DNA from 2 places in the Cellulomonas xiejunii genome. Region 1 is predicted to be linked to the other one. Evidence: predicted binding sites of a transcription regulator. Region 1 holds the regulator's gene; the other holds the start of a gene.
The links. Region 1 encodes LexA, which represses DNA repair genes until DNA is damaged. Its sites were predicted from a motif close to TCGAACANNTGTTCGA; they were not measured.
Positions count from the first base shown of each region.

Region 2: the regulator LexA is predicted to act here: its motif matches at 6,782-6,797, upstream of uvrA (excinuclease ABC subunit UvrA).

Region 1 covers NZ_CP101987.1:1,693,476-1,703,060, reverse strand. Annotated here, with positions in the region: gene NP048_RS07805 (CotH kinase family protein) at 1-1,154, shown strand, start outside; gene serA (phosphoglycerate dehydrogenase) at 1,264-2,463, shown strand; gene NP048_RS07795 (DUF5302 domain-containing protein) at 2,545-2,733, opposite strand; gene nrdR (transcriptional regulator NrdR) at 2,835-3,332, opposite strand; gene NP048_RS07785 (LysM peptidoglycan-binding domain-containing protein) at 3,450-3,884, opposite strand; gene lexA (transcriptional repressor LexA) at 4,235-4,996, shown strand; gene NP048_RS07775 (L-lactate dehydrogenase) at 5,079-6,083, opposite strand; gene NP048_RS07770 (ATP-dependent DNA helicase) at 6,162-8,342, opposite strand; gene hflX (GTPase HflX) at 8,399-9,585, opposite strand, start outside.
Region 2 covers NZ_CP101987.1:2,158,507-2,168,091, reverse strand. Annotated here, with positions in the region: gene uvrB (excinuclease ABC subunit UvrB) at 1-245, shown strand, start outside; gene NP048_RS09930 (TerC family protein) at 473-1,525, shown strand; gene NP048_RS09925 (TerC family protein) at 1,527-2,552, shown strand; gene NP048_RS09920 (YciI family protein) at 2,599-2,892, opposite strand; gene NP048_RS09915 (acyl-CoA dehydrogenase family protein) at 2,964-4,130, shown strand; gene NP048_RS09910 (MBL fold metallo-hydrolase) at 4,134-4,850, opposite strand; gene NP048_RS09905 (glycoside hydrolase family 15 protein) at 4,847-6,709, opposite strand; gene uvrA (excinuclease ABC subunit UvrA) at 6,841-9,585, shown strand, end outside.

The sequences.
Region 1 (9,585 bases):
AGCAGCCCCTGGTGCCGTGCAAGGGCACGTCGAGGTGCTGGACGGACCTGGAGGTCCACGACCCCGACGACCTCGAGCCCGCCCAGCTGGACTACATCGCCACGTACGTCGGCCGGGTGAACGACGCGATCCACTCGCCGAACAGCGCCGACCCGACGACGGGGTACCCGTCGCTGATCGACGTCGACTCGTTCGTCGACCTGGTGATCGTCAACGAGCTCAGCCGCGACATGGACGCCTACTACCGCAGCCAGTACTTCTACAAGGACCGCGGCGGTCTGCTGACCGCCGGGCCGCTCTGGGACTTCGACCTCACGCTCGGGGTGGGCGGGTACTTCCAGAACGACCAGGTGTCCGGCTGGCAGTACCAGCAGACGCGCCAGAACCCCCCGACCGACTGGTTCACGGTGCTCATGAGCGACCCGACGTTCGTCAACCGGGTCAAGGTGCGGTGGCAGGAGCTGCGTCGCGGACCGCTGACCGACGCGTCGCTGCGCTCGCGCGTGTCGACGCTCACGGCCCCGTTGTCCGGTGCGGCCGCACGCAACTTCCAGCGCTACCCCAACCTGTCGACCCAGATGATCGGGCCGTTCATCACGCCCACCGCCGGCTCCTGGAGCGGGCAGGTGTCGTCCATGCAGGACTGGATGCTGCGACGCGCCGCCTGGCTCGACACGGCCGCGGCCTGGGGTGGACCGACCGACCCGGTCCCCACGCCGACGAGCTCCCCGACCCCGACGGCGTCACCCACCGTCACCGCGACGCCGACCGCGAGCGCCTCACCCACGCCCACCGCGTCACCCACCCCGAGCGCGTCACCGACCCCGAGCGCGTCACCGACACCCACGGCCGCGCCGGGCCAGGCCTGCACCGCGACCTACCGGGCGGTCTCGTCGTGGCCCGGCGGCTTCCAGGGTGAGGTCACCGTCACGGCCGGTGCGACGGCGCTCACCGCCTGGACCGTCACGCTCGGCCTGCCCGCGGGCGTCGGTGTCAACCAGTCGTGGAACGCGTCGCTCACCGGCACCGGGACGACGCTGACGGCACGCAACGTGGCGTGGAACGGGGCGCTCGGCCCCCGCGCGTCCACCACGTTCGGGTTCATCGGGTCGGGGACGGGCGGCAGCCCCACGCTGACCTGCACAGCCGCCTGACGACCCGGCCGGAGGGGACCGCCCGGGACCGCTGCTGCGACCCTGGGCGGTCTCGTCCGTCCTTCGGGACGACTTTGGTCCACGGCACGGGACGGGAGCACCATGGGGCGTGCCTACCGCCCTGCTCCTCGAGAACCTGCACCCGCACGCCCGGACGATCCTGGAGACCGCCGGCTTCGACGTCGTGACGCGCACCGGCGCGCTCGACGAGTCCGAGCTCGTCGAGGCGCTCGCCGGCGTCCAGGTGCTGGGCATCCGGTCCAAGACCAACGTGCCGGCCGACGTCCTGGCCGCAGCGCCCGACCTCGAGGCCGTGGGCGCGTTCTGCATCGGCACCAACCAGATCGACCTGCACGCCGCCGCGAGCCAGGGCATCGCGGTCTTCAACGCCCCGTTCTCGAACACCCGGTCGGTGGTCGAGATCGCGATCGCCGACATCATCTCCCTGACCCGCCGTCTGACGGTGTTCGACAAGGAGATGCACGCGGGTGTGTGGAACAAGTCCGCGACGGGTGCGCACGAGGTCCGCGGACGCACGCTCGGCATCATCGGCTACGGCAACATCGGAACGCAGCTGTCGGTCCTCGCCGAGAACCTCGGCATGTCCGTCGTCTTCTACGACTCCGCGGAGAAGCTGGCCCTGGGCAACGCCCGGCGCATGAACACGCTCGACGAGCTGCTCGAGACCGCGGACGTCGTCACGCTGCACGTCGACGGCCGGGCGGGCAACGCCGGCATGTTCGGAGCCAAGCAGATCGCGCGCATGCGGCCCGGCTCGATCTTCCTCAACCTCTCGCGCGGCTTCGTCGTCGACTACGCGGCGCTGCGGGACGCGATCCTCTCGGGACACGTCGCCGGTGCCGCGGTCGACGTGTTCCCGGTCGAGCCCAAGCGCAAGGGCGACGCGTTCGAGTCGGAGCTGCGGGGACTGCCGAACGTCATCCTCACACCCCACACGGGCGGCTCGACCGAGGAGGCACAGGAGGCGATCGGTCAGTTCGTCGCGAACAAGGTCCGCGACTACCTCACCACCGGCTCGACCAACCTGTCGGTCAACCTGCCGAACCTGGCGCTCGACCAGCGGCCTGACGCGCACCGCGTCGCCTACCTGCACCGCAACGTCCCGGGCGTGCTCGCGACGATCAACGCCACCCTGGCCGAGCACGGCGTCAACATCGAGGGCCAGCTCCTCGCGACGCGCGGTGAGCTCGGCTACGTCGTCACGGACGTCTCGTCCCCCGTCCCGACCGACGTCGTGGACGTCCTGGCGGGGCGCCCGGAGTCGTTGCGCCTGCGGCTGCTCGACTGACGAGGGCGAACGAACCACGCGGGGCCGCGCAGCGAACATGCTGCGCGGCCCCGCGTGGTTCGACCCGGGGGCCGCTGCTCGTCAGGCCGAGCCGGACTTGCGCTGGAACCGACGCTGCGTCGGTCCCGCCGTCTCCGCACCATGAACGGAGCCGGTGTTCCGGCTCCCGTCCGCCGTGGGGTGCCCCTGGCTCTTCTTGCGCTCGAGCGCGGCCCGGAACTTCTCCTTGGCCTCGTCGCTCACCGCCGAGGGTCGGTCGTCCTGCGTCATGTGATCGTCCTCCACTCGCCGACGTGGTCGTCGGCGGTCCCAGCGTGGTCGACTCGGCGCCCGGACGCCAGCCCATTGGCGCCGCGGATGCCGCAGACGCGTCAGGACGTCGCGGCGGGACCCTGCTCCGGAGCCTCGACGCCGTGCGCGCCGGTGCGCCCGGCGCGCAGTGCGGAGATCGCGGTCTCGAAGTCCTCCAGCGAGTCGAACGCCTGGTACACGCTCGCGAAACGCAGGTAGGCGACCTCGTCCAGGTCGCGCAGCGGGCCGAGGATCGCCAGACCGATCTCGTAGGCGTCGATCTCCGCGGAGCCCGCGGCACGCAGGTTCTCCTCGACCTTCTGCGCCAGGAGCGCCAGGTCGTCCTCGCTGACGGGCCGGCCCTGGCACGCCTTGCGCACCCCGTTCGCGATCTTCTCGCGACTGAAGGGCTCCGTCGCCCCGGACCGCTTGACGACCGACAGGCTCGCCGTCTCGATCGTCGTGAAACGTCGGTGGCAACTGGGGCACTGGCGCCGTCGCCGGATCGACGAGCCGTCGTCGGACGTGCGGGAGTCGACCACGCGGGAGTCGGGGTGCCGGCAGAACGGACAGTGCACAGCGGACCTCTCGGCGTGGCTCGGATGACGTCCGCCGCGACGACGCGCTGCGGACGCAGGCGACGCTAGGGCGTCACGTCCGACACCGCAACACGCGTCGCGAGGCACGCCTCGACCTCATCCGACGGGAACGACGATCCGCTGGCCCGCCTGGAGCCCTGCCGACGGAAGTTCGTTGAGCGCCATCAGCTCCAGGACGACGTCACGCACGTCCTCCCCCGGAGCTGCCACGTCAGCAGCGATCCCCCACAGAGTCTGACCGGGAGCCACCTCGACACGCCGGACCTCGGTGGCCGCGACCGGGCCGTCGGCCTGGGCGGAGGCCGCAGCCCCCCCGACACCGCCCGCGAGCGCGATCCCGAGGACCCACACGACGGCCCGACCCCGACGGGTCAGCCGCAGTGGCGCAGGAGACGGCGCGCAGCGCCCGACACCGCGGGACGCGATGGGCGCAGCGCCGCGGTCACGGGCCCCGTCGCGGGCCATCCGCTCACCCGCAGGACGCGGCCGAACCGTCCCTCGCACCAGCGGTGCGATCGCCGTCGCGCTCATCTCGAGCCCCTCTCCTCGTTCGCCCTGGGCCTGCGCCGACCTGCCCCGTCGACCCTGACCGTCCGCCGAACACCCTCGCTCTCGAACATGTGTTCGTCGAACGTACGTACGATGTCTACCAGAGGTGACCGACATCCGTCGAGACACGCTCGAACAGATGTTTGATCCGCCCCGGTCCCACCCCTAGGGTGAGTGCTGCGACGAGTGCATCACCGACCACTGACATCGCACCGCCGGCCGCCTCCCTCCGGAGGCGAGCAGGACGGACGCGACCCCCCGGTGCCGGCACGGGTGCCCGTCGCGCGCGGCGCCCGTCACGGGCCTGTGACGGACCGACGGCAGGAGGCGCAGTGGACGTGCAGGACGGCGTGACGACGCAGCAGGCAGGACGGCGCGAGCGAGCGGCGGTCACGTCCGTCGACCCGGACGAGGCACCCGGCGACGGGCTGACGACGCGGCAGCGCCTCGTCCTGGACACGGTGCGGGCGTCGGTGGAGCAGCGCGGCTACCCGCCGAGCATGCGGGAGATCGGTGACGCCGTCGGGCTCACGAGCCCCTCGAGCGTGAAGCACCAGCTCACGGCGCTCGAGCGCAAGGGGTACCTCCGCCGCGACCCGAACCGCCCGCGCGCGATCGAGGTGGTGCAGCCGGACGACGCGCGCACGGTGGGACCGTGGGCGACCCGGACGGACCGATCGACCCTCGACCCCGACACGCCGGAGCGTGACAACGCCCCCGCGCCGTCCTACGTGCCGGTCGTGGGACGCATCGCGGCGGGCGGTCCGATCCTCGCCGAGCAGGTCGTGGAGGACGTGTTCCCCCTGCCGCGCCAGCTCGTCGGTGAGGGCGAGCTCTTCCTCCTCAAGGTCGCCGGCGACTCGATGATCGACGCGGCCATCTGCGACGGCGACTGGGTCGTCGTGCGCCGCCAGCCCGTCGCCGAGAACGGCGAGATCGTGGCGGCCATGATCGACGGCGAGGCGACGGTCAAGACGTTCAAGCGGACGGACGGCCACGTCTGGCTGCTGCCGCACAACCCGGCCTACGCACCCATCGACGGTGACGGTGCGACGGTCCTCGGGCGCGTCGTGAGCGTCCTGCGCAGCCTGTAGAGAGACGGGAGACGCGGGCCGGGAACCCTCCCGGCCCGCGTCCTGCCGACACCGGAGCGCGTCGAGCGCGGGTACCTCGGTGTCAGAACCCGAATCGGCGCGCGACCGAGCGCACGGCCTCGGCGGAGCGCCGCATCCCGAGGATCTCGTCGGAGGACATCGGCACCTCGAGCCGCTCCCTCACGCCGGCCGAGCCCACGATGGTGGGCACACTCAGGCACACGTCGGAGATGCCGAGGTACCCGTCGAGCAGCGACGACACGGGCAGCACGCGCCGCTCGTCCTTCAGCACGGCCTCGATGATGCGGGACCCGGCCAGGGCGATCGCGTAGTTCGTCGCCCCCTTGCCCTCGATGATCCGGTAGGCCGACTCGACGACCTCCCGAGCGATCGCGTCGCGGACCTCCCGGGTGAGCGCACCGTTGCCGCCCGTGCCCTCCCAGTCCAGGATCGGCACGGCACCGATGGTCGCCGAGCTCCACAACGGCAGCTCGGTATCGCCGTGCTCACCGGCGACGTAGGCGTGGACGTTCTGCACCGCGACGCCGGTGTGCCGGGCGATGAGGTAGCGCAGCCGCGACGAGTCCAGCACCGTCCCGGACCCGAACAGCTGGGAGGGCGGCAGCCCGGAGATCTTCAGCGCTGCGTACGTCACCACGTCGACGGGGTTGGTCACCATCACGTAGACCGCGTTCGGTGCCACCTCGACGACGCCGGGCAGGACCTTGCGCACGAGCGAGATCGTCGCCTCGGCCAGGTCGAGACGCGACTGACCCGGCTTCTGCTTCGCGCCGGCCGTGAACATCACGATGTCGCAGTCCGCCAGGACCGACACGTCGTCCGAGCCGAGGACCTCGGCCATGGACATGAACTGGATGCCGTGCGACAGGTCGAGGACCTCCGCCTCGACCTTGGCACGGTTGACGTCGAGCAGCGCGACCGTGCGTGCGGCCCCGCGCATCAGTGTGGCGTAGGCCATGGTGGAGCCGACCGCACCGGCACCCACGATGCCGATCTTGGAGGTGCGCCGCTGCACGGACGGTGGCGTGCTGAGGGCGAACTCGTCGCCCTCGATGTCGTCGGCCATGTGCGTGGTGTCCCCTCGTCGCGGGCGCGGTCCCAGCTGGGCCGGCCCGCCCGGTCCGGCGCGACCCTGAACCGAAGGCTAGTCCGAATCACGCAGCCGCCGCAGCGCGGCGAGGACGACGTCACGGTCGGTCGTCCGCCAGAACGGCGGCATCGAACGCTGCAGGAACTCGCCGTACCGGGCGGTCGCGAGGCGCGGGTCCAGGACGGCGACGACGCCACGGTCCTCGCCCGTGCGCACGAGGCGCCCGGCGCCCTGCGCGAGCAGCAGGGCCGCGTGCGTGGCCGACACCGACATGAAGCCGTTGCCGCCCGCGGCCGCGACCGCGTCGGAGCGCGCCGAGCGCACCGGGTCGTCGGGCCGGGGGAACGGGATACGGTCGATGAGCACCAGCCGGCACGCCGGACCGGGCACGTCGACGCCCTGCCACAGCGAGAGCGTCCCGAACAGGCACGTGGGCTCGTCCGCGGCGAACCGCGCGACCAGGGTCGGCAGCTGGTCGTCACCCTGCAGCAGGACGGGCACGTCGAGGCGCTCACGCATCGCCTCGGCCGCGACGGTGGCCGCGCGACGCGACGTGAACAGCCCGAGGGTCCGGCCACCGGCGGCCTCGACGAGCGTCGCGATCTCGTCGAGCTGCGCGTCGGTCGCCGCCTCGCGGCCGGGTGGCGGCAGGCGGCGCGCGATGTAGCAGATCCCCTGCCGCGGGTAGTCGAACGGACTGCCGACGTCGAGGCCCCGCCAGGACTCCACGGTCTCGGTCGCCGTCCGCACGCCAGGCCCGGCGGCGCCGTCCTGGGCCGCCGTCGGCGGACCCCCCTCGGGCGTCCGGGACGCGCCTGCGATCTCTGCCGGCCCCACGGGAGCCGCGTCGGGCCGCAGCGCCAGCCCGACGGAGCGGGCCGCCGGGTCGAACGAGCCGCCGAGGGTCAGCGTCGCCGACGTCAGGACCGCAGTACGTCCGGTGAGCAGGTGCGTGCGCACGAGCCCGGCGACCGCCAGGGGCGCCGCGTGCAGCCGCGTGGTGGGCACGCCCCGTCCGTCCTCGCCCCGCGCGCACCACAGCACGGTCGACGCGTTCTGCTCGGGGTCCGCCGCCATCCGCTCGGCGACCTCGAACAGGACGAGCATCGCCGAGGCCGCCATCTTGCGGCCGCCGTCGTCGCGCGTGCCGGAGTCGGGCTTGAGCGCCGTCATCAAGGTCCGTGCGGCGTCCCGGACTGCCGCGACGGCGAGCTGCACGTCCTCGGGCAGGCCCCGCGGGAACCGCCCCTCGGGCAGCGGCACGATGACGCTCGCGAGGTGCTGCGCCGCGGTGTCGAGGTCCGTCGTGGGGACGCCCCCGTGACGGCGCGCGAGGCGTGCGGCGTGCTCGATCGTCGGCAGCGAGAGCTCGGCCGTCGCCTGCGCCGTGACCCGGTCGGCCAGCTCGTGGGCCTCGTCGACGATCACGACCTGGTGCTCGGGCAGCACGCCCGGCGACCCGGACGCCGCGATCCCCAGCATGGCGTGGTTCGTGACGACGACGTCGGCCTCCCGCGCACGCGCCCGCGCCGCCTCCGGGAAGCACTCGGCCAGCATCGGGCAGACACCCCCGAGGCACTCCATGGCGGTGACTGACACCTGCCGCCACGCGCGGTCGCTCACGCCGGGAACGAGCTCGTCACGGTCACCCGTGGCCGTCTCGGCGGCCCAGGCGCGCGCCCGCACGACCTGCTCGCCGAGCGTCTCGCGCGCCGTGTCGCCGTCACCCTCGACCGGAGCGGGGTGCTCGGCGGCCCCGGGCGGCTCGGGGACCTCGAACAGGGTCCCCTGGTCGTCGGCGGGGTAGCCGCCCGCGACCTTGTGGACGCACAGGTAGTTGTGCCAGCCCTTGAGCAGGGCGATGTTCGCGGCACGCGGCAGGCGCGACGCGAGGGCCGTGGTGACGAGGGGCAGGTCACGCGTCAGGACCTGGCGCTGCAGCGCCAGGGTCGCGGTCGACACGACGACGCGCTCGTCGGCCAGCACGGCGTGACGCACGGCTGGCACCAGGTAGCCGAGCGACTTGCCGGTGCCGGTGCCGGCCTGCACCAGCAGGTGCTCGCCCGTGCGCAGCGCGTCGGCGACGGCCTGCGCCATCGCGTGCTGCCCGTCCCGTCGTCCCCCGCCGAGGGCGCCGACGGCCAGGTCCAGCAGGTCGTCGACCTCGGCGGCCGCCTGGGCGGCGCGTGCGCCGTCGTCGGCGTCCGAGGCGGACGACGGATCTGGCTCGAGCACCGCGTCAGCGTAGTCGCGCCCACCGACACCCGCGTCCGCCGTGGCGTCGCGGGGCGTCAGGCGGTGCGCGCTGCAGCCTCGAGCTCTGCCGCCAGACCGGCATCGACGCGGGCCCGCAGCCGTGTGCCCGTCGGCGTGTGCTCCTCGACGTCGATGTCGCCGTGCTCGTGCACCCGGTTGACGAGGTCACCACGCGTGTAGGGCACGACGACCTCGACCTGCACGCCGGGGCGGGGCAGCTGGTCCGCGATGAGCTCGCTGAGCTCCTCGATCCCCTCCCCGGTGCGGGCGGAGACGACGATCGAGTGCACCTCGCGTGAGCGCAGGCGCGCCACCGCCTCCGGGGAGGCGAGGTCCGCCTTGTTGAGGACGATGATCTCGGGCACGTCCATCGCGCCCGGGATGTCCGCGAAGACGTGCCGGACCGCGGCGATCTGGCCCTCCGGGTCCGGGTGCGCCGCGTCGACGACGTGCAGGATGAGGTCGGCCGCCGCCACCTCCTCCAGCGTGGAGCGGAACGCCTCCACGAGCTGGTGCGGCAGATGACGCACGAACCCCACCGTGTCGACGAGCGTGTACACGCGCCCGTCGGCGGCCTCGGCGCGCCGGACCGTGGGGTCGAGCGTGGCGAACAGCGCGTTCTCCACCAGCACGCCGGCGTGCGTCAACCGGTTGAGCAGCGAGGACTTGCCGGCGTTCGTGTACCCGGCGATCGCGACCGACGGGATCGCGTTGCGCTCACGCGACGCGCGCTTGGTGGCGCGGGCCGGCGCCATCGCCGCGATCTCGCGGCGCAGCTTCGCCATGCGGGTGCGGATGCGGCGGCGGTCCAGCTCGATCTTCGTCTCACCGGGACCGCGCGAGCCCATCCCGGCGCCCGCCCCGCCGACCTGCCCACCGGCCTGCCGGCTCATCGACTCGCCCCAGCCGCGCAGGCGCGGCAGCAGGTACTCGAGCTGGGCGAGCTCGACCTGCGCCTTGCCCTCCCGGGACTTGGCGTGCTGCGCGAAGATGTCGAGGATCAGGGCCGTGCGGTCGATGACCTTGACTTTCACGATGTCCTCGAGCGAGCGTCGCTGGGACGGCGCCAGCTCACCGTCGACCACGACGGTGTCGGCACCGACTGCTGCCACCAGGGTCGCCAGCTCGGCGGCCTTGCCGGAGCCGAGGAACGTCCCGGGGTCGGGCGTGCGTCGTCGCTGCAGGAGGCCGTCGAGCACCTTGGAGCCCGCCGTCTCGGCGA
Region 2 (9,585 bases), 470 kb from region 1:
GCGCGGCGCGGCAGTCGAGTCGCGGCAAGGCGCCCGTGCCGGGCCTGGGATCGCGCGGCACGGGCGACGACCGCACGCGCCTGGTGGGAGCGGCCGCGCACGACCTCGCCGATCTGATCCAGCAGCTCACGGACCAGATGCACGCCGCCGCCGGGGAGCTCCAGTTCGAGCTCGCGGCACGCCTCCGCGACGAGATCTCGGGGCTGAAGAAGGAGCTCCGGCAGATGCAGTCCGCGACCGCCTGACGCGCCAGGCGTGCCGCCGCGTGCCGTCGCCGCCGGATGGCGCGGCACGCTCCGTCACCTATAGTTCTCGGCGGAGGGGAGTACTCCCCACGACGTCATCGTCATCACGGTCGCCAGCGTTGCCGGCCCGGTGGCGTCGGCCGCGCGCACGATCTCGCACCTGATGCGGTCGGCGCTGGGCGGAAGAGACCTCCGGTCCCTTGTCGTACCGATCCGGAGGTCTGTTCGTGGATGTTCCCCTGTGGGCGTGGGCCGTCACCGTCGGCGTCATCCTGCTCATGCTCGCCGTCGACTACGTCGGCCACGTGCGCTCGCCGCACGAGCCCACCCTGCGCGAGTCGGCCTGGTGGTCGGCCGGGTACGTGGGCGTCGCGCTCCTCTTCGGGGTGCTGGTGTGGGGCGTCTGGGGCTCGACGTACGGGGCGGAGTACTTCGCCGGCTACGTGACCGAGAAGAGCCTGTCGGTCGACAACCTGTTCGTCTTCGTCCTCATCATGGCCAGCTTCCGGGTGCCGCGGCTGTACCAGCAGAAGGTGCTGCTCATCGGCATCACCATCGCGCTCGTGCTGCGGACGGTGTTCATCTTCGTCGGCGCGGCGATGATCGAGAACCTGTCATGGATCTTCTACATCTTCGGTGCGTTCCTGCTCTACACCGCCTGGACCCAGATCAAGGCCGGCCGCGAGGATGACGACGAGTACCACGAGAACAGCGTGCTGCGCTGGACGCGCCGGGTGTTCCCGACCACCGACGACTACGTGGGCGACAAGATGTTCGTGCGCCGCGACGGCACGCGCTTCATGACCCCGATGCTCATCGTGATGATCGCCATCGGCACCGCGGACATCATCTTCGCGGTCGACTCGATCCCCGCGATCTTCGGCCTCACCCAGGAGACCTACCTCGTCTTCGCGGCCAACGCGTTCTCTCTCCTCGGTCTGCGCCAGCTGTTCTTCCTCATCGACGGGCTGCTCGACAAGCTGGTGTACCTGTCGTACGGCCTGGGTGCCATTCTCGGGTTCATCGGGATCAAGCTCCTCATCCACGCGCTGCACACCAACGAGCTGCCCTTCATCAACGGCGGCGAGCACGTCACGGCCGTCCCGGAGATCGGGACGTGGGTCTCGCTCGGCGTCATCGTCGGCACCCTCACGGTGACGACGGTGCTGTCGCTGCGTCGCACGCGTCTCGACGAGGCGGCCGCCGCGCGTGCGGCCTCCCGCGCGCAGACCCACGGTCTGGCGTCCGACGCCGACGAACGCCCCGAGGGCCGGGCGTGACGTGACGCGGGAGCTGCCGGTCGCCTTCGAGGTCGCGACGCTCGTCGCGGTCGTGGCGATCCTCCTGCTGGACCTGGCCGTCGTCCGCCGTCGTCCCCATGTGCCGGGGATCCGCGAGAGCGTCGTCTGGGTCGTCCTGTACGTGGCGCTCGCGCTGGTGTTCGCCGGCGTGCTGGCGCTCGTCGGTGGACCCGTGCCCAGCGGCGAGTTCCTGGCCGGCTGGCTGACCGAGTACAGCCTGTCGGTCGACAACCTCTTCGTGTTCCTGCTCATCATGTCGAGCTTCGCCGTGCCCCGGGACCAGCAGCAGCGGGTGCTGATGGTGGGCATCATCGTCGCGCTGGTCCTGCGCGCCGTGTTCATCGTCGCCGGTGCCGCGATCATCGAGCGGTACACGTGGGTGTTCTACGTGTTCGGGGCGTTCCTGGTGTGGACGGCGGTCAAGCTGGTCCGCGAGGGCGTCGGGGGTGGCGACGAGACGTACGAGGAGAGCCGGCTCGTGCGCGCGGTGCGCCGCATCCTGCCGATGTCCCCGACCTACGACGGCGGCAACGTCCGCACCGTGCACGAGGGCCGGCGCGTCTTCACGCCGATCGTGGTGGTCTTCGTGGCCATCGGCACGACCGACCTGCTGTTCGCGTTCGACTCGATCCCCGCGGTCTTCGGCCTCACGCACGACCCGTTCATCGTGTTCACCGCGAACGTGTTCGCGCTCATGGGGCTGCGGCAGCTGTACTTCCTGCTGGGAGGACTCCTCGACAGGCTCGTCTACCTGCCCTACGGGCTGGCCGCGATCCTGGCGTTCATCGGGGTCAAGCTCGTGCTCGAGGCGCTCGCGACCAACTCGCTGCCGTTCCTCAACGGGGGCGCACCTGTGGCATGGGCGCCCGTGGTGCCGACGTGGCTGTCGCTCGTGGTCATCGCCGGCGCGCTCGGGGTCGCCACGGTCGCCAGCCTGCTCCGTTCGCGCCGAGGCGCCGCGTCCCCGCCGCGCGCGTCGACCCCGCACGCCCCGGCAGCGCCGTGACGCACGGGCCGGCCCACGCCTCAGGAGGCGGGGGCCGGCCGACGCCTCAGGAGGCGGACGTCGCCCAGGGGCCGAGGACGAGGCTCCAGCCGCGCACCTCGGTCGCGGCGACGAGGCCCTCGCGCGCGAACGGGTCCTGCGCGAGCACGGCGCGCAGCGCGCTCTCGTCGGGAGCCTGCAGGACGAGCAGCGCGCCGGGCTCCCCGTCGGTGAAGGGTCCGGAGCCCAGCAGGACCCCCGCGGTGGCGAGCCCGGCGAGCCAGGCGCGGTGCTCGGGACGGACCGCGTCGCGGACCTCGGCCCGCTCGTCGTAGGTGTAGCGGACGGCGTAGGTGCTCATGACGCCATCCTGCCCGAGCGTGCCGCACGCTGGTCGCGACCGACCACGGCGCGCGATGGCAGAGTGGCCGCATGGCTCGCTCGCTGCGCACGCTGCTGACCGACGACCTCCTCGCGGGGATCCACGCCCGTGCCGACGCGCACGACCGGGACAACACGTTCCCGCACGACGACCTGGCCGACCTCGTGGCGGCGGGCTACCTGCGGGCGTTCGTGCCCGAGCATCTCGGCGGGTCCGGTCTGTCGCTCGAGGAGGTCGCCCGCGAGCAGGTCCGCCTCGCGGGGGCCGCCCCCGCCACGGCCCTCGCGGTCAACATGCACCTGGTGGTCACGGGGCTCGCCGCGCTGCTCGTCGCGCGGGGCGACACGTCCGTGGAGTTCGTCCTGCGCGACGCTGCCGCGGGTGAGGTCTTCGCGTTCGGCAACTCCGAGGCGGGCAACGACCTCGTCATGTTCGGGTCACGGACGCGGGCCGTCCCGCAGGCCGACGGCGGCTACCGGTACCACGGCACGAAGATCTTCACCTCCCTGTCGCCGGTCTGGACGCGCCTGGCGACCTTCGGCCTGGACGACTCCGACCCCGACGACCCCCGGCTCGTCCACGCGGTCGTCGCCCGCGACGGCGGCGGCGTCGAGGCTCGTGACGACTGGGACGCGCTCGGCATGCGCGCGTCGCAGTCGGCGACGACCGTGCTCGACGGGGCGTACGCACCGGCCGACCGCGTCTGCCGGCGTCTGCCCGTCGGGCCGTCGGCCGACTCGTTCGTGTTCGCGCTCTTCGCCGTCTTCGAGACGCTCCTGGCCGCCGTGTACACCGGCATCGGGCGCCGGGCGCTCGAGCTGGGCATCGGGCACGCCCGGCGCCGCACCTCGTTCAAGCACGGCGGTCGCTCGTACGCGCAGGACCCCGACATCCGTTGGCGCATCGCGGATGCGGCGCTGGCGCAGGACGGCGCCGAGCTGCAGGTGTTCGCGCTCGCGCGAGACGTCGACGAGCAGGTCGACCACGGTTCGCGGTGGTTCGCCCAGCTCGTCGGGCTCAAGGTCCGCGCGACGGAGACCGCGCGGGTCGTCGTCGACCTCGCGCTGCGGGTCTCCGGGGGAGGGGCGTACTTCACCGGCAGCGAGCTCGCGCGGCTGTACCGCGACGTGCTGGCCGGCATCTACCACCCGTCCGACGACGAGTCCGCGCACGCGACGCTCGCGACCTCCGTGCTGGGCGCACCCGAGGAGGGCTGAGCCTCACCAACCGCGCGCGGCCCACTCCGCGAGGTGTGGACGCTGCTCGCCGAGGGTGGTGTCGTCGCCGTGCCCCGGGTAGACCCACGTGTCGTCGCGGTACCGGTCGAAGACGCGGGTCGTCACGTCGTCGAGCAGCTGCGTGAACCGGTGCGGGTCACCCTGGGTGCTGCCCACCCCGCCGGGGAACAGCGAGTCTCCGGTGAAGAGGTGCACGCGGCCCGGCGCCGCACCGGGCACCGACACGTCGTCGGGCTCGGTGAGTGCCAGCGCGACCGAGCCGGGGGTGTGGCCGCGCAGGGCGACGACGTCGAGCACGAGCCGGCCGACCGCGAGGCGGTCGCGGTGCAGCAGCCGGGTGTCCACGGCGTGACCCGTGGCCTTCTCGACCGCCTCCGCGTCAGGCGCCCCCGCGGCGAGCCGTGCTCCCGTGACGGCAAGGACGGAGGCGACGGCGCCGAGGTGGTCGCGGTGCTGGTGGGTGACGACCACCACGTCCAGCCGGGCCGACGCGGACCCCTCGCGCACCAGGGACAGCAGACGGTCCGGGTCGGTCGGCGCGTCCACGAGGAGCTGGGCGCCCGTGCGGCGGCACGTGACCAGGTACGCGTCGTTGTCCATCGGGCCGACCGACGCCTTGCGGATCTCGGCCTCGTCGAGCACCCGCACGGCGCTGGGTCCACCGGGTTCGACCCGGCCCGTCCAGCCGAGCCCGCTCACGGCGCCACCGCCGACGCCGCCACCGCGGCCCGCCGTGCCGCCAGGTCGTGCCGGTGCGCCGCCCGGACGAGGGCGAGGTGGGACAGCGCCTGCGGCACGTTGCCCACCATGCGACGCGCCACCGGGTCGTACTGCTCGGCGAGCATGCCCACGTCGTTCGCCAGCGGGACGAGCACGTCGAGCACCGCGGTCGCGCCCGCGACGTCGTCGGCGCGCGCCAGTGCGTCGGCGAGCCAGAACGAGCAGGCGAGGAAGGGGGCCTCCGCCCCCTGCAGACCGTCATCGGTGCGCTCCGTGCGGTACCGCAGCAGCAGGCCGGGCGCGACCTCGAGCTCCTCACGCACCGCGGCGATGGTGCCGCGCGCGTGCGGGCCGTCGGCGGGGACGAACCCCACCTGCAGGACCTGGAGCAGCGAGGCGTCCGTGTGCCGCGCACCGTAGTGCTGCACGAAGGTGCCGCGCTCGGGTGACCACCCGTGCTCGAGGACGTCGGCCCGGATCTCCTCGCGCACCCGGCGCCACCGCGCCACCGGCCCGGGCAGGCCGTGCGTCTCGACCGCGTGGACCGCGCGGTCCAGCGCCGCCCACGCCATGACCTTCGAGTGGGTGAAGTGCCGGGGGGCGCCCCGCACCTCCCAGATGCCGCGGTCCGGCTCGCGCCAGGTGCTCGCCAGGTCGTCGACGAGCAGCCGCTGCAGCGCCCAGGTGTCGGCCGTCTCGGAGAGCCCTGCCTCGCGCGCCATCGCGAGCGCGGACATGACCCCGCCCAGCACGTCGTGCTGCACCTGGCCCACGGCGGCGTTGCCCAGGCGCACGGGACGGGACCCGGCGTAGCCCGGCAGGTGCGCCAGCTCCATCTCCGGCAGGCGGCGCCCACCGTCGACGCGGTACATGATCTGCACGTCCTTCGGGTCGCCCGCGACGGCACGCACGAGCCAGTCCCGCCACTGCGTCGCCTCCTGCCGGAAGCCCTGCTCGAGCAGGGCCTCCAACGTCAGGGCCGCATCGCGCAGCCAGCAGTAGCGGTAGTCCCAGTTGCGCTCACCGCCGAAGGTCTCCGGCAGCGACGTCGTCGACGCGGCCACGATGCCGCCCGTGGTGGTGTCGGACAGCAGTCGCAGGACGAGCAGCGAGCGGACCACTGCCTCGCGGTACGGTCCGTCGTAGGTGCAGTCCCGGGCCCACAGGCCCCAGGCGACCGCGGTGGCGTCGACGCGGTCCGGCACGGTCAGCCGCGGTGGGACCGGTTCCCACGAGTGGACCCACGTGAGGGACAGCTCGACGCTCTCGCCCGCCCGCAGCGTGAAGCGGTCCCGGTGACGGTGCGCGTCGGGGCGGGGGAGCCGGTCCCCGCGCAGGACGAGCGAGTCCGGTCCGGCGACGGCGCGGATCGTCTCGCACCCCTCCTCGTCGGTCTCCCGCCGGACCCACGGCTGGACGCGCCCGTACCCGAACCGCACCACCCACTCGTGCTCGACCTCCACCTCACCGTGCGTGCACTCGAGGCGTCGCACGACGTCGGCCCGCCCGTCGCCCAGCGGCATGGCCTCGGTCACGACCGCCGTACCACGTGGCGCCCGGTAGGTGGTCTCGAGGACGAACGAGTCGCCGCGGTACCGGCGCGTCACCTCGGTCGCGTCGGGCACCGTCAGCAGCCACCGGCCGTGGTCGGGGGTCCCGAGCAGGGCGGCGAAGCAGGCGTCGGAGTCGAACCTCGGTAGACACAGCCAGTCCACCGAGCCGCGCCGTGAGACGAGCGCGGCGGTGTGGCCGTCACCGAGGACGGCGTAGTCCTCGATCGGCACCTGCGCGCCGGGGAGGTCCGAGCCGACAGGCTGGGGGGTCGGTAGTGCGCTCATCGGCCCCAGCATGGCCCGCCCCGGCATCCTCCGCTCGTCGTGCTCACCACCCCGGGCGGGCGACGTCACACGTCGAACACGTGTGCGATCGTCGGTGCTCGCACGTAGACTCGTCGGCTGTGACCCATCCTCTGTCCGACCGTCTCGTGGTCCGTGGCGCCAGGGAGCACAACCTCCGCAACGTCGACCTGGACCTGCCGCGCGATGCGCTCATCGCCTTCACCGGCCTGTCCGGCTCCGGCAAGTCGTCCCTCGCGTTCGACACGATCTTCGCCGAGGGGCAGCGCCGCTACGTCGAGTCGCTCTCGGCGTACGCCCGCCAGTTCCTGGGGCAGATGGACAAGCCGGACGTCGACTTCATCGAGGGCCTGTCGCCGGCCGTGTCGATCGACCAGAAGTCGACGAACCGCAACCCCCGCTCGACCGTCGGCACGATCACCGAGGTCTACGACTACCTCCGGCTGCTCTTCGCGCGCGCCGGGACGCAGCACTGCCCGGTGTGCGGCGAGCGCGTCACCGCGCAGACCCCGCAGCAGATCGTCGACCGGCTGCTCGAGCTCCCCGACGGCACGCGGTACCAGGTGCTCGCACCCGTGGTCCGCGGGCGCAAGGGCGAGTACGCGGACCTTTTCCGCGAGCTGCAGGGCAAGGGCTTCTCGCGCGCGCGGGTCGACGGCGAGGTGGTCCAGCTCGCGTCCCCGCCGACGCTGGAGAAGAAGCTCAAGCACGACATCGACGTGGTCGTCGACCGCCTGGTCTCCCGGGAGGGCGTGCAGCGGCGCCTGACGGACTCGGTCGAGACGGCGCTCGGCCTCGCGGGCGGCCTGCTCGTCGTGGAGCTCGTCGACGCCGACGCGGACGACCCGCAGCGCGAGCGGCGCTTCTCCGAGAAGCGCGCGTGCCCGAACGACCACGTGCTGACGCTCGAGGAGGTGGAGCCGCGGACGTTCTCCTTCAACGCGCCCTACGGCGCCTGCCCCGAGTGCACAGGGCTGGGGTCACGCCTCGAGGTGGACCCCGACCTGGTGATCCCCGACGACGACCTGTCGCTCGCGCAGGGTGCGGTCGCGCCCTGGGCGCAGATGTCGTCCGAGTACTTCCAGCGCGTCCTGTCCGCGCTCGCGTCGGACCTGGGCTTCTCGATGGACACCCCCTGGCGGGCGCTGCCGCAGCGGGCACGTGACGCGGTGCTGCACGGCCAGAACCACGAGGTCCACGTCAAGTACCGCAACCGGTGGGGCCGCGAGCGGCAGTACTCGACCGGCTTCGAGGGGGTCATCACCTTCCTCCAGAGGCGCCACGCCGAGACCGACTCGGAGTGGAGCAAGGAGAAGTACGAGGCGTTCATGCGGGAGGTGCCCTGTCCCACGTGCGACGGGACGCGCCTGAAGCCCGAGGTCCTCGCGGTGAAGATCGACGGTCGCTCGATCGCGGACGTGTGCGCGCTGCCGATCGACGAGGCGCGGGACTTCATCGCAGATCTCCAGCTCGGGGAGCGCGAGCGGGCGATCGCGGCGCAGGTGGTCAAGGAGATCCAGGCGCGGTTGGGGTTCCTGCTCGACGTCGGGCTGGACTACCTGTCGCTCATGCGTCCCGCGGCGACGCTCTCCGGCGGGGAGGCGCAGCGCATCCGGCTCGCCACCCAGATCGGCTCGGGGCTCGTCGGGGTCCTCTACGTGCTGGACGAGCCGTCGATCGGCCTGCACCAGCGCGACAACCGGCGGCTGATCGACACCTTGACGCGGCTGCGCGACCTGGGGAACACCCTCATCGTCGTCGAGCACGACGAGGACACCATCCGCACGGCCGACTGGATCGTGGACATCGGGCCGGGCGCGGGTGAGCACGGCGGTCGGGTCGTGCACTCCGGCGACCTGGAGGGACTCCTGGCGTCGCAGGAGTCGGTCACGGGTGCGTACCTGTCCGGCCGGCGTTCGATCCCGATGCCGGCCGTGCGTCGGCCCGTGGACCCGTCCCGTCAGGTGACGGTCGTCGGGGCGCGGGAGAACAACCTCCGCGGGATCGACGTGTCGTTCCCCCTCGGTGTGCTGACCGCCGTCACCGGGGTCTCCGGTTCAGGCAAGTCCACCCTGGTCAACGGGATCCTCTACACCGTCATGGCGAACGAGCTCAACGGCGCGCGCCAGGTCGCCGGCCGGCACAGGCGCGTCACCGGTCTGGACCAGCTGGACAAGGTCGTGCACGTCGACCAGGGCCCGATCGGTCGCACGCCGCGGTCCAACCCCGCGACGTACACGGGGGTCTGGGACCACGTCCGCAAGCTGTTCGCGGAGACCACCGAGGCGAAGGTGCGCGGCTACACGCCCGGGCGCTTCTCGTTCAACGTCAAGGGTGGCCGCTGCGAGGCGTGCTCGGGGGACGGCACCCTGAAGATCGAGATGAACTTCCTGCCGGACGTCTACGTGCCGTGCGAGGTGTGCCACGGGGCCCGGTACAACCGCGAGACGCTCGAGGTGCACTTCAAGGGCAAGACCGTCGCCGACGTCCTGGCGATGCCGATCGAGGAGGCGGCCGAGTTCTTCGCGGCCGTCCCGGCGATCTCCCGGCACCTGCGGACCCTCGTCGACGTCGGGCTGGGCTACGTCCGGCTCGGGCAGCCGGCGCCGACCCTGTCGGGCGGCGAGGCGCAGCGCGTCAAGCTGGCTGCCGAGCTGCAGCGCCGGTCCACGGGGCGCACGATCTACGTCCTGGACGAGCCGACGACCGGCCTGCACTTCGAGGACATCCGCAAGCTCCTGGGAGTCCTGCAGTCGCTGGTGGACAAGGGCAACACCGTCCTGGTGATCGAGCACAACCTCGACGTCATCAAGAACGCCGACTGGGTGGTCGACATGGGGCCGGAGGGTGGCTCCGGT